Regions from separate parts of the Alkaliphilus metalliredigens QYMF genome, predicted to be linked through region 1. Evidence: riboswitches for the same ligand, from Rfam matches in the RefSeq annotation. Region 1 holds a riboswitch; each other region holds the start of a gene.

Evidence for each region. Region 1 has a riboswitch for molybdenum cofactor ahead of AMET_RS15590 (molybdopterin molybdotransferase MoeA). Riboswitches for the same ligand answer to the same signal wherever they lie in the genome.
Region 2: another riboswitch for molybdenum cofactor. It lies ahead of AMET_RS05050 (substrate-binding domain-containing protein); the one in region 1 lies ahead of AMET_RS15590 (molybdopterin molybdotransferase MoeA).
Region 3: another riboswitch for molybdenum cofactor. It lies ahead of moaA (GTP 3',8-cyclase MoaA); the one in region 1 lies ahead of AMET_RS15590 (molybdopterin molybdotransferase MoeA).

What each region holds. Positions count from the first base shown of each region.
Region 1 covers NC_009633.1:3,215,586-3,219,873, reverse strand. The annotation lists gene AMET_RS15595 (ATP-dependent metallopeptidase FtsH/Yme1/Tma family protein) at 1-1,718, shown strand, start outside; RNA gene ssrS (6S RNA) at 1,884-2,063, shown strand; molybdenum cofactor riboswitch at 2,150-2,266, shown strand; gene AMET_RS15590 (molybdopterin molybdotransferase MoeA) at 2,390-3,619, shown strand; gene AMET_RS15585 (molybdopterin biosynthesis protein) at 3,668-4,288, shown strand, end outside.
Region 2 covers NC_009633.1:1,067,189-1,071,476, reverse strand. The annotation lists gene AMET_RS05060 (ATP-binding cassette domain-containing protein) at 1-477, opposite strand, end outside; gene AMET_RS05055 (ABC transporter permease) at 477-1,169, opposite strand; gene AMET_RS05050 (substrate-binding domain-containing protein) at 1,184-2,047, opposite strand; molybdenum cofactor riboswitch at 2,173-2,297, opposite strand; gene ribH (6,7-dimethyl-8-ribityllumazine synthase) at 2,548-3,009, opposite strand; gene AMET_RS05040 (bifunctional 3,4-dihydroxy-2-butanone-4-phosphate synthase/GTP cyclohydrolase II) at 3,011-4,222, opposite strand.
Region 3 covers NC_009633.1:4,188,236-4,192,523, forward strand. The annotation lists gene AMET_RS20090 (extracellular solute-binding protein) at 1-308, opposite strand, end outside; gene AMET_RS20095 (hypothetical protein) at 402-812, opposite strand; gene moaA (GTP 3',8-cyclase MoaA) at 816-1,778, opposite strand; molybdenum cofactor riboswitch at 1,889-2,009, opposite strand; gene AMET_RS20105 (ferritin-like domain-containing protein) at 2,177-2,674, shown strand; gene fdhF (formate dehydrogenase subunit alpha) at 2,803-4,288, opposite strand, start outside.

The sequences.
Region 1 (4,288 bases):
TTGTGAGTGCAATTGGTTATGCCGTTTATACTCAATATTTTAATGAGGATAAACTGGAGATTAGTTATACTGCTTTCTTAGAAAGTACAGAGGCAGGAGAAATTAGAACCGTCAATCTATCGGAAGGTCCTAAATTGACAGGAGTCTTTGAGGATGGAAAACAGTTTATAACAGACCATCCAAGAACTGACAGTTTGAAAGAAAATTTGTTATTACATGGAATACAGGTCAGAGAAACAACAGACCAATATTCTGTTGTTCAAGTAATTACATTTGTTGTTTTGATAGGTGGATTTATTGGGGTCGCCATCTTTTTATCTAAGAAAAATGCGACACAAACCTCTAAGGAATACGACAAGATGTCTGATGTTGAGTTTTCTACTCAAAAAGACTCATCGATTCGATTTGCAGATATTGCAGGGAATCAAGAGGCGAAGGAAAATGCCATGGAGCTTGTAGACTTCTTGAAGAATCCAGAGAAGTATAGCCGTTATGGTGCAAAAATGCCTAAAGGGGTTATCTTATATGGATCTCCAGGAACGGGAAAAACGCTATTAGCAAGGGCTCTGGCCAGTGAGGCGGGAGTTGAATTTTTAGCTGTTTCCGGTTCGGATTTTGTACAGGTATATGCAGGATTAGGTGCTGGTAGAATCCGTAACTTATTTAAAAAGGCAAAAGACAAAGGAAAATGTGTCATTTTCATTGATGAAATTGACGCCATTGGAAAGAAAAGAGATCGTGGAGGTTTAGGTGGTAGCGATGAATCCGACAGGACACTAAATGCATTATTAACTGAGATGTCTGGATTTAAAGGTAGCGAAGGAATCATCGTAATGGCGGCAACTAACCGTCTGGATATACTTGATGATGCACTACTAAGACCTGGACGATTTGATCGTCAAATTGAGATAGGACTACCTGATCTGAAAGCAAGACAGGATATTCTACAATTATATACTCAAAATAGACCTATAGATCCAAAGGTGTGCTTACGAGGAATTGCACAACAAACTGTTTATTTCAGTGGTGCCAAACTTGAAAATTTAATGAATGAAGCAGCTATTTATGCAGCAAGAGAAGAAGCAGACTTTATTACGGAAGGACATATAGATAAGGCTTTTTACACAGTGGTAGCTGGAGAAGAGAAGAAGGATCGAAGTAATATTCAGCCAATTGATAGAAAGATTACTGCATATCACGAAGCAGGTCACGCTGTTGCCACAAAGCTATTGTGTCCCCAAAATAAAGTGACAAAGGTAACGATTATACCAAGCACCAAAGGAGCTGGTGGATTTAGTATGAATATTCCTCCAGATCAAATGTATCATACTAAAAATAGTATGGTAAATAGTATTAAAGTTGCTTTATCAGGAAGAATCATAGAAGAAATTGTTTTTGGACCAGATTTTGTCACAACAGGAGCCAGTAATGACATTCAAAAGGCAACAGAAATTCTAGGTGCAATGATCAAACAATTTGGGATGAATGATGAAGTAGGTATGATTAATTATGATGTTTTATTTGGTCGACAAGGTGCTTGTGACCAACGAGTAATGGAACTAACAAAGTTAAATATGAAGCGTTTATACGATGAAACAAAGGTGCTCCTAGAGAAGAGCCTTAACATTGTTGAGGCTGTGGCGGAGGACCTATTAATAAAGGAAACATTAAAAGAAGATGAAATCAATGAGATTTTCAGTGGATTTCAATCTATGTAATGAATGAACTCGAAGATAAAATTTTGATCCTATAAGTAAAAAAAGTCTTATAATGCAGGGATTCCGTGGAAGCTAGAAAGCAAGGAATGTTTTGAAGGAAAATCAGCCTTAAAAGGCAAAAAGTTCATTTTATATTTTCTTTGTTTTGGTGTATAATAAGTTAAAGACATTCTGAGATGTACGTTTTGAATCGTAAAATTCAACCGACAGTAAACATCCGGGAGACTAAGTTTTTACTTGGACTACATGCCACCGTCGAGTGGACTTAGGAAGAGTAAGGCAAGTCACCCACCTAGAGTGAGGTGCGGGTGTGAATTTTGCATCTGACGGCATCTTGGATTAAAAACCTCCTATTTATAGGAGGTTTTTGTTGTCTTAATAAAAATTGAATTTTCTGACCAAATGTGGTACGATAATAATGAATTTAATAGAATGTTACGAATTTCCGAGTGAGATTATCTAAGGCGATGCTACGATGACTTACCTCTGGGTAAATGAAGAAATTCTCTTGCCTCCCGAACTTGAAAAGGAAATTTGCTTTACATAAGAATTCTAACTAACGAATTCATATTTGTGTTAAAGCTAATCCTTTTGGATTAGCTTTTTTGTATTTAAGTGGGATATGAGTCGACGCCATAGCGTCAGACGAATTTGACGGGGGGGATATTCAAATGATTGAGTTATTAGATACTGTAACACTAGAAGAGGCAAAACAGATTGTCATTGAAAATTTCAAAGAAACATCCTTGGATAGTGAAAAGGTACCGTTATTTAAAGGGGGGGGGAGGGTCCTTGCTACGGACATCACAGCACCTATCGATGTGCCGGGATTTGACCGCTCTACTGTTGATGGGTATGCTGTTGTGGCTAGAGATACCTTTGGGGCCAGTGAATCTTTACCGAGCTTTCTAGACATGATTGGAGAGGTCGAAATGGGTCAAGGGACCTCATTGCATTTACAAAGAGGGCAAAGTTGCTATGTGCCTACTGGGGGAATGATTCCTGAAGGCTGTGATGCAGTTGTCATGGTAGAGTATACAGAGGCTTTAGATGAGAAAACAGTGGGCATTCAAAGTTCTGTTGCACCTAGAGAAAATCTACTGAAAAAGGGAGATGATCTGTCGAAGGGCGAACTAATCTTTAAAAAGGGACATCGTCTTCGGCCTCAGGATATAGGGGTGCTCTCTGGTATTGGATTTACGGAAATTGATGTTTATCAACCGATTAGAGTGAGTGTCATCTCTACTGGGGATGAAATTATTGGACCAGAAGAAGAATTGAAATTGGGGCAAATAAAGGATATGAATACTTATAGCTTAGGAATAGCGGCTATGGAAGATGGTTGCGAAATTGTGGCCACTGCCGTTGTTAAAGATGAGATAGAAACATTAAAGAATAAAGTTCAAGAATTGATGCAAAAAAGTGATGTGATCTTAATTTCTGGAGGGAGCTCTATGGGGACTAAGGATGTGACAAAAGATGTGATTGATGCCTTGGGAAATCCCGGTGTGTTATTCCATGGAATCGCAGTGAAGCCTGGTAAACCCACAATTGGGGGAAAGATATCAGATAAAGCGATTTTTGGCTTGCCAGGGCAACCTGTATCGGCCATGGTGGTCTATCAAACCTTAGTGCGACCATTCATCCACTTCCTTTATGGCTTAAAAGTGCATATGCCTTATATTGAAGGATCGGTTGCAGTCAACATTCCCTCGGCTCCAGGGAGAGAGCATTATGTCATGGTAGTCATACAGGAGGAAAATGGGGAGAAAAGAGTGTATCCTGTCCATGGAAAATCTGGCATGCTGACCACAATGACAAAGGCCCATGGATACATCTGCCTTGCTTTAAATCAGGAAGGTGTGAGCCTAGGTGATGCTGTTAAGGTGTATTTATTTTAGCTATTATCAAAAGATGTAATTTACTAAAGCAATTGGGGGGGCAATTGAATGGAAAAGAAAGAAAGAAGTTTATATTTGACTAGTATTCCTTTGGAAGAGGTCCGAGGGATGTATTTAAAAGCCATTGAAGAGCACGGAGGAATCCCTGAAAAAAAAGAGGAGATTTCTGTAGAAGAGAGTTTAAATCGGATTACAACAGATCCTATTTTTGCTAAAAAGTCTTCTCCAAACTATAACGCTGCTGCCATGGATGGCGTGGCGATCATCTGCAGTAGAACCTACGGTGTCTCTGAAAAAGAGCCGATACGGTTAATATCCCCGAGGGATTTTATATATATCAATACCGGCGGTGTGATTCAAGAACCCTATGATGGGGTCATCATGATTGAAGATATTGTGGAAATAGATCAGAATACAATTGAAATTCATGAAGCAGCTAAGCCTTGGCAGCATATACGTCCCATCGGGGAGGATATTATTGAAGGAGAATTGATTATACCAGCCAATCATAAAATTAGACCTATGGATATGGGGGCATTGATGGCTGGACACATGCAGGTCTTGTCGGTTTATCCTAAACCCAGTGTGGGAATCATTCCAACTGGATCAGAAATTGTTTCTGTAAATGATGAACTAATGGTAGGGAAAATCATTGAATCCAATGGGACG
Region 2 (4,288 bases), 2.1 Mb from region 1:
GTTAGCCGTTGCCTCATCTAATAGTAAAAGCTCTGGACTAAAAATGATCCCTCTGGCTAAGGCAACTTTTTGGGCTTCTCCTCCTGAGAGCGTCCATGCTTTTTGATCTTTTAAATGCTCTATCTCCATATCTCTTAGCAAGCGGTCCACTCGTCTTTGGATTTCTTCTTTTTCTATCTTTCTTATTTTTAATGGATAAGCAATATTGTTAAAGACCGTAGTCCGCAATAAATAAGGTTTTTGAAAAACCAATGTCATTTTTTGTTTAATCTCATCGGTGATGCTAGCGCCACTATATTCAATTAAGCCATTGGTAGGCTCAATAAGTCCTGCAATCATTTTAATCAAAGTACTTTTACCCGCCCCATTGGGTCCAATAATCCCGAAAAAACTACCCTGGGGGATTGTTAACTCCTCAATACAAAGAACAGTTTGCCCCTTATATGATTTTTGTAGGCCTTTGATCTGTAGTTGCATTATGATTCCTCCTGCTGAAGTTTATATAGAATTGAGTTAATTAAAAATGATAGTAATAACAACACAATACCAATGGCAATGGCTGTTTCATAGTCTCCTTGGCTTTTGAGCATGGCAATGGCTGTTGTCATCACCCGTGTATCTCCTCTAATATTTCCCCCTACAATCATGACAGCCCCTACCTCTGATATGGCTCTACCATAACCAGTCACAATAGCAGCGAAGATATTGATACGCAATTCCTTAATCAGTAGGACTAAGGTTTGCATTTTGTTGGCTCCCAATGTTTCAGCTACCTCCTGAATCTCTCTCCCTTTTTCCTTGGTACCATTATAGACAATCCCTATAATGATCGGCATCACAAGACAAATTTGTGCCACAATCATGGCTGTGGGGGTATAGATAATTCTAAGCACACCGAGAGGACCACTTCTAGAAAACAATAAAAAGATAACTAATCCCACAATCACTGGAGGTAGACTCATCATAGTATAGACAAATCTAACAACAAACTGCTTCATGGGAAAATCCTTAACAGCCAGCAAAATACCCAGGGGTACTGCCACAAAGCTAGAGATTATACTGGCTGTCAATGTAACATATAAGGATAGTCCAACAATTCCATAAATCTCTCGATCAAAGGATAATAAGAGCATCAATGCACTTTTTGTCCCTTCTAGTATTTGTCCCATCTAGCTCCCCCCTACTACTTGGCGTTAGGTATAAATAAAGACTGACCAAACTCTGATTGACCAAACTCACCGATTAATCCCTGGCCCTTTTCAGACAAAAGCCACTCTATCAAAATCATTGCACCCTCATAATTAATTTGAACATTCTTATTGGGATTCACTGCAATCACACCATATTGATTAAAAAGCATTCCATCGCCTTCTAGTATAATATCTAAGTCTAAGTTATGCTTCATAGACAGATAAGTCGCTCGATCAGACAAGGTATAACCCAGCATTTCATTGGTCATCTGAATGACAGCACCCATACCTTGTCCCGCCGATACATACCATCGTCCCTTAGGGTCAATCCCTAAGGTTTCCCATAACTGCAGCTCCATCTTGTGGGTCCCTGAGTCATCTCCCCTTGAAAGAAATGTTTCCTCTGTATTCTGAAAAATGGAGAGGGCTTTTAGGATATCATTTTTTGCCAATACTCCAATATCCGCTGGATCATCCTTAGGTCCAATTAATACAAAATCATTGTACATCACGTCAAACCGTTGGATTCCATGATCTTCTTGGACAAACTCATCCTCAGCCTTTTTAGAATGAGCCAATATTACGTCAACTTCTCCATCTTTCCCCATTTGAAGTGCCTGTCCCGTTCCAACCGCCACTACTTTGACTTCAACACCTGTATCCTCAGTCAAGATAGGTAAAATATCATCTAGCAGACCACTATTTTCTGTACTGGTTGTTGTCGCTAAAAGAATACTATTTCCTGTAGATTGACCACTTTCTTTATGATCATCTATGGCTCCCTGACTACAGCCAATCACAGTCATTGCCACCAAGAGTACTGTCATTAGTAAAACATGCCATTTTCTTATTTCCATCGCTTTAATCCCCCTAAAAGTTCCCAATTATATTGCTCCTGGTAACAAAACTTTTTTCAAGAGCATTTCAGAAAAATAACAAAATACACCTTATTAGTCTATAAAAAAGCGCCTAAAAAGGCGTCGCATTAGATTTGCGCACTCCTTTCCGCTATGGGAGGCATTATTGTTTCCAACAATACCCTACAGGCTTGCACTCCATCAGACCATTGATCTATTAGGAGTCATAAGCTCGGAGAATTAATATCATTTCATTAGTCTTTCTATCTATTCTAATCATACCCTACCCCTTAATGGAGTGTCAATATTTTCACCAGTCAAAAAAACAACTCTCACTTTGTTTTGCGTCCATTGTAATTAGAATTCCTAAAGAAGTAACAAATTATTATTTGTTGGTAGCGATTTACAAAGATGAAAAAAAGTGTTTCTTTTTCTCAATTTTGAGCAAAAGAAACACCTTTTTCATCTTGATGCTATAACAATCAGACTGTATTCGATAATTAAAATTCTTTTAATAAATTAGCCATTTCAATAGCAGTTACAGCGGCTTCAAAGCCTTTGTTTCCTGCCTTAGTACCGGCTCTTTCAATAGCCTGCTCGATCGTATCTGTTGTCAGTACACCAAAAATCACTGGTACCTCTGTTTCCAGTGATACACTGGCAACACCCTTAGTGACTTCACTAGATACATAGTCAAAATGCGGTGTGGCACCTCTAATCACTGCTCCTAAACAAATGACACCATCATACTTTTGAGACTTCGCCATTTTTTTTGCTATCAAAGGCATCTCAAATGCTCCAGGCACCCATGCGATCTCGATATTCTCTTCATCCACGCCATGTCTTTTTAAGGCATCTATAGCTCCTGATAACAGTTTGCCTCCTATAAACTCATTAAACCTTCCCACAATAATGCCAAATTTTTGTCCCTTTGAAATTAACTTTCCTTCGTATACTCTCATTTTACTTTTCCTCCTCCATATTTAATAAATGTCCCATTTTATCTTTCTTGGTTTTTAAATAGAATTCATTTCTTTCATTATGATTCATTTCAATCGACACTCTTTCAACAATTTCGATGCCGTAACCCGTAATACCAGATAGTTTTTTAGGGTTGTTTGTCATCACTCTAATTTTTTCAATCCCTAGATCCGCTAATATTTGAGCACCGATACCGTAGTCTCTCATATCTTCCGGGAACCCCAGAGCCAGGTTGGCTTCCACTGTATCCATCCCCTCATCCTGAAGTGCATAGGCTTTAATCTTATTGATTAATCCAATCCCACGGCCTTCTTGCCTCATATACAACAGTACTCCTCTGCCTTCATCTTGAATTTTCTTAGCAGCCTCAGCATACTGTTCACCACAATCACATCTTAATGAACCAAAGGCATCTCCTGTTAAACACTCAGAGTGCACCCTTACCAACACAGGTTCCCCACCCGATACATCACCCTTAACCAGGGCTAAATGGTGCTCTCCATTGAGCTTATTTTCATAACCCACCATTTTAAAATCTCCATATTTAGTTGGCAGGACTGCCTCAGTAACTTTTTCTACCAATTTTTCATGCTTACTTCTATAGGAAATTAAATCAGCAATGGTGATAATCTTTAAATTATGTTCCTTAACATATTCCATCAGTTCTGGCACCCTGGCCATGGTTCCATCTTCATTCATGATTTCACAAATCACTCCTGAAGGGTCAAGCCCCGCCATTCTAGCCAAATCCACAGCAGCTTCTGTGTGTCCTGCCCTTTTTAGTACCCCACCTTCTTTGGCTACTAAAGGAAAAATATGCCCTGGCTTTGTGAAGTGCCTAGCCGTTGCCCCTGGGTCAACTAGCTTCAGTATCGTACAAGCCCGTTCACCGGCAGAAATACCCGTTGTGCATTCAACTGAATCAACAGAAACAGTAAAGGCTGTTTCCTTTGGATCCGTGTTATCCGTTACCATGGGAAAAATATTCAATTTCTGTAATGCACTCTTAGTCATGGGTGTGCATATGAGTCCTCTCCCATACCTAGCCATAAAGTTAATGGTCTCCGGGGTGGCTTTTTCCGCCGCCATCAAAAGATCCCCTTCATTTTCTCGATCCTCATCATCCACCACAACAATCATCTTACCTGCTTTGATCTCTTCGATAGCCTCTTCTATAGTATTAAATTTATTCAATTTATACACTCCTCTCTTAGTCCTCTCCCAGAAAATAACCGGTCAATATAATGGTCTATTTCACTC
Region 3 (4,288 bases), 970 kb from region 1:
GACTCTACTTGTATGGGTCCTCTTTCCCAGGTCAAGGGCTTAAATTGAATGTATACACCGGGATAAGCCTTTTCAAATGCCCGAATTTTATCATAAATCCACCTGAAGTTTGTGCCCGTACTTTGATCTAATCGTGGGTAGTCCCAGAATGTAATGACGCCAGTCCACTCCGGCTTATCTTTTACTTTATTGTAGTTCATTTCATTAGGACGATGAAACAATAAGTAAAAGGGTCCTATTATCATAAATAAAACAAATATGATACACAGAAAAAGGGTGATACCATTTTTAAGTTTTCTCTTGGCCATATACATTCCCCCTACTCCAATTTATTCATCTTTAGATTTGATTATTCATAGGGAATGTATATATGCAAAAATGACTCAAGGGCCTAGACTATTCTAGGCCCTTGATTGGATTTTCAACGAATTTCCTATTTGTACATCTCCTGTTTTGATCGTCTTTGCAAAAAAGATATGTTCTTGAATATGGCATTTTCTAGACTTTGAGATCAGGGGACAATTTGGGTGACAGTGTTTCCCTATTTCTGTTATTCTGATGACAGCTTGCCCCATCTCATATAAATCCACTTTATTCAGCACTTTCAAGGATAAGCCTTCCACTATAAAGTTAGCTTGAAACCGATTATGACAAAATCCCTTTCCAGTAGTTTCAACTAATTCTTTTAATCCCTTGGAGGTGATAAAACTCAATTGGCGTTCTTCTTGATTCTTTACTTCTACCAAAATACTTTCACATTGATGCCAGTTTCCCCCTTGGTCCTTATCATAAATTCCTTGGATCCTTTGCATCCATTAGCCCCCAATTTCAGACATGCTTCTTGCACTCATTTCATGCTTGTTGGTATATAGGTAATGTTTTTCAGGCTTTAATTGAATCCCGTTAGATAACACTGCTCCAATCTGTTCAGGATTTTCCCTAGCCACCCTTAATAAATCAATTTCGTGGTTACTGTGAAGACATGGCTTCAGTTTCCCATCACTTGTGACTCGAATACGATTACAGCTCTCACAAAAATGGCTACTAATAGGATTAATAAAGCCAACCCTTCCTTTTGCCCCCGGCAGTCTATAGAGTCTAGCTGGGCTAGTGGCATCTGTTATAATAGGAACCAATCCTTCAATTTTACTTTTCACTTCCTCATTGGATAGAAAACGGTCTTTTGCCCAACCACTTGCTTCCCCAATAGGCATCAACTCAATAAATCGAACATCAATAGGATCATCTACTGTTAAATTAGCAAAATCCTCTATTTCATCCTCATTATATCCTCCGATCACAACAACATTCAACTTCACAGGAGTCATCCCTAAGCGCAGGGCTTCCTGTATCCCTTCCAACACTTGGCTTAAATCGCCGCCCCTGGTGATTTCTTTATATCTGTCAGGTCTTAGAGAGTCAATGCTAATATTAATTCTTTTTAGCCCCGCATCTTTTAATGCTTCTCCATATTTTTTAATGAGGAGCCCATTGGTGGTCAATGCAATATCTTGAATTCCAGGTATATTTGAAATATTTTTAATTAATCCGATGACCCCTTTTCTAACTAGAGGTTCTCCACCAGTAATTCGTACTTTATTAATACCATTTTCCGCACCTATTCTGACGATTTGTTCGATTTCTTCCAAGGTTAATATATCTTGATGTGTTTTTTTATAGATTCCCTTTTCAGGCATACAATATTGACAACGCAAATTACATAGATCCGTGATAGAAATCCTCATGTAGTTAATGCTTCTTTGGAATGTGTCTTTCATGTATTTTCCCCCTTAATCATCTACTTAATGATGTGCTGGTGTTTGGATTAACTTTTTTTCGGATAAATATGAATATATAAAACAAAAACTAGTCCTCGAAAGGACTAGCTTAAATAGCTAGTATATTTCCTTTCCAATGTTGGGAGGCACAAAAATTTCTCTAGGTACCTATCGGCCACTAACCTTAGACAGTTTGCCCTTAGGAAAAGTAACTCGGAAATAAATTTTATTGAATTGTCTGGTAACTCATTTTATTATATCAGACTTTTTTACAAATTGAAACTAGCTATGGATAATTATTGTACTTCCCTTTCAATAAAGTCCCTATCTTGTGTATTTTTTTTAGTTTCATTGTGCTATAATTTAATTGATAATATTTTATCAAAGGAGAGGATACCTTGAAAAAGTATATTAACGTTCTTAAGTATGCTATGGAAATGGAAAAGCAGGGCCATCAATTTTTCAAAGAAAATGCTCAAAAAATGACCTTACCTAGTGCTAAAGAAATGTTTGAAAAACTTGCAGAAGTTGAGCTAGATCATTATCACTTCCTAGAAGATCAGGTTAACCATATGGTGAGTAACAATGAAGTCAAGGAAGTAGAAATGGATATTAACCGTGAAAATAATATCTTTGAAGAACGGGCCACTAAGGAAATGTTAGAACACACATTAAGTGAATCTATGGTACCAGATTTAACTGTCTTAAGAAGTGCTTACTTAATGGAAAAAGATTTTGCAGAGTTTTATCATGATGCTGCCTTAAAGGCTGAAGAACCTAAAGTAAAAAAACTCTTCACTACCCTAGCCACATGGGAAGAAGGTCATGAACGTTTTTTTAAAGAAGAATATGATCGTCATATGAAAGAATATATGTATCAACCTTGGGGGGGATAGCACTCGTCTGATGCTCTGGCATCGACTCATATCTCACTTAAATTTAAACTAGTAAAAGGAGTCGCTTGTGACTCCTTTTACTAGTTTATGTCCAATAAAAAAGATGGCCTAGTGTAGGCCATCTTTTTTTATCTTGCTATTATTTTTACAACTTTAACACCTGTCACCTTAAGCCCTGGAATTTTACAGTATTTATCCAAGTCTGTTCCATTAGTTAATACATTAGCTGCTCCTTCAAAGTAATGGAATGGCATGAACACAACATTTTCATCAACAATTTTTGTGACTTTTGCCTTTGTTCGCACTTCACCCCTAGGAGATTTCACCTTAACAGTTTCTCCATTCGTTATCCCTAGAGACACGGCTAGATTTGGATGCATTTCAATATAACTCTCTGGTGCCATTTGATTAATTCCCTCGGTCTTTCCTGTCATTGTTCTGGTATGATATTGATATAGAATTCGACCGGTTGTTAAGATGAGTGGATATTCCTCATTACCTAGTTCACTTGACTCCACATGTTCCACTGCCATGAACAATCCAGCTCCTCTGGCAGGCTTTCCTGTATGGAGAAACTTTGTTCCTGGATGATCTTCAGTAGGACATGGCCATTGAATTCCAATATCCTCAATTCTATCATAGCTGATTCCTGCATACTGCGGTGTCACTTGTCGAATTTCCTCAAAGATCTCTTCAACGTTTTTGTACTGCTTGTCGTATCCTAGGTGATTCATCAATTCCATGAAAATCATCCAATCAGCCTTGGCTTCTCCTTGAGAATTCACAGCTTTTCTGACTCGTTGTACCCTTCTTTCTGTGTTCACAAAGGTACCATCCTTCTCTGCAAAGGAAGCTGCGGGTAACACCACATCTGCTAGTTCTGCTGTTTCTGTTAAGAATAAATCTTGTACAACAACAAAGCTATTCTTTAAGGCTTCTTCAACATGATGAGTATCTGGATCAGAGACCATCGGATTTTCACCAAAGATATAGATCATTTTCACATCACCATGGGCTGCTTTATGCATTACTTCTGGAATGGTTAATCCAACATTATTAGAAAGCTTTGTATTCCAAGCCTTCTCAAACTTGTTAATCACTTCTGCATTTGTTACCTGCTGGTATCCAGGCATTACATTTGGTAATGCACCCATGTCACAGGCTCCCTGTACATTATTTTGCCCTCTTAGTGGGTTGATGCCAGTTCCTTCTTTTCCTAAGTTACCTGTGGCTAATGCTAAGTTAGATAAACTCATGACACTTTCAGTTCCATTGTGATGCTGGGTGATTCCCATACAGTAAAGAATACTTCCTCTAACGCCTTGACCATATAGACGTGCTGCTGCACGGATATCCTCTGGCTTAACACCACAAATCTCTCCAGCCATCTCTGGGGTATATTTTTGTACAACTTTCTTTAGTTCTTCAATTCCTTCTGTATTCTCTTCTATATAGGTTTTATCTTCTAAGCCCTCTTCAAAAATTACATTAAGCATTGCATTAGATAGGGCAATACTGGTTCCTGGCTTAATCTTTAAGAATACATCAGCATCTTGAGCTAGATCAATTTCTCTCGGATCAGCTACAATGAGTTTCGTTCCATTTTTCACTGCC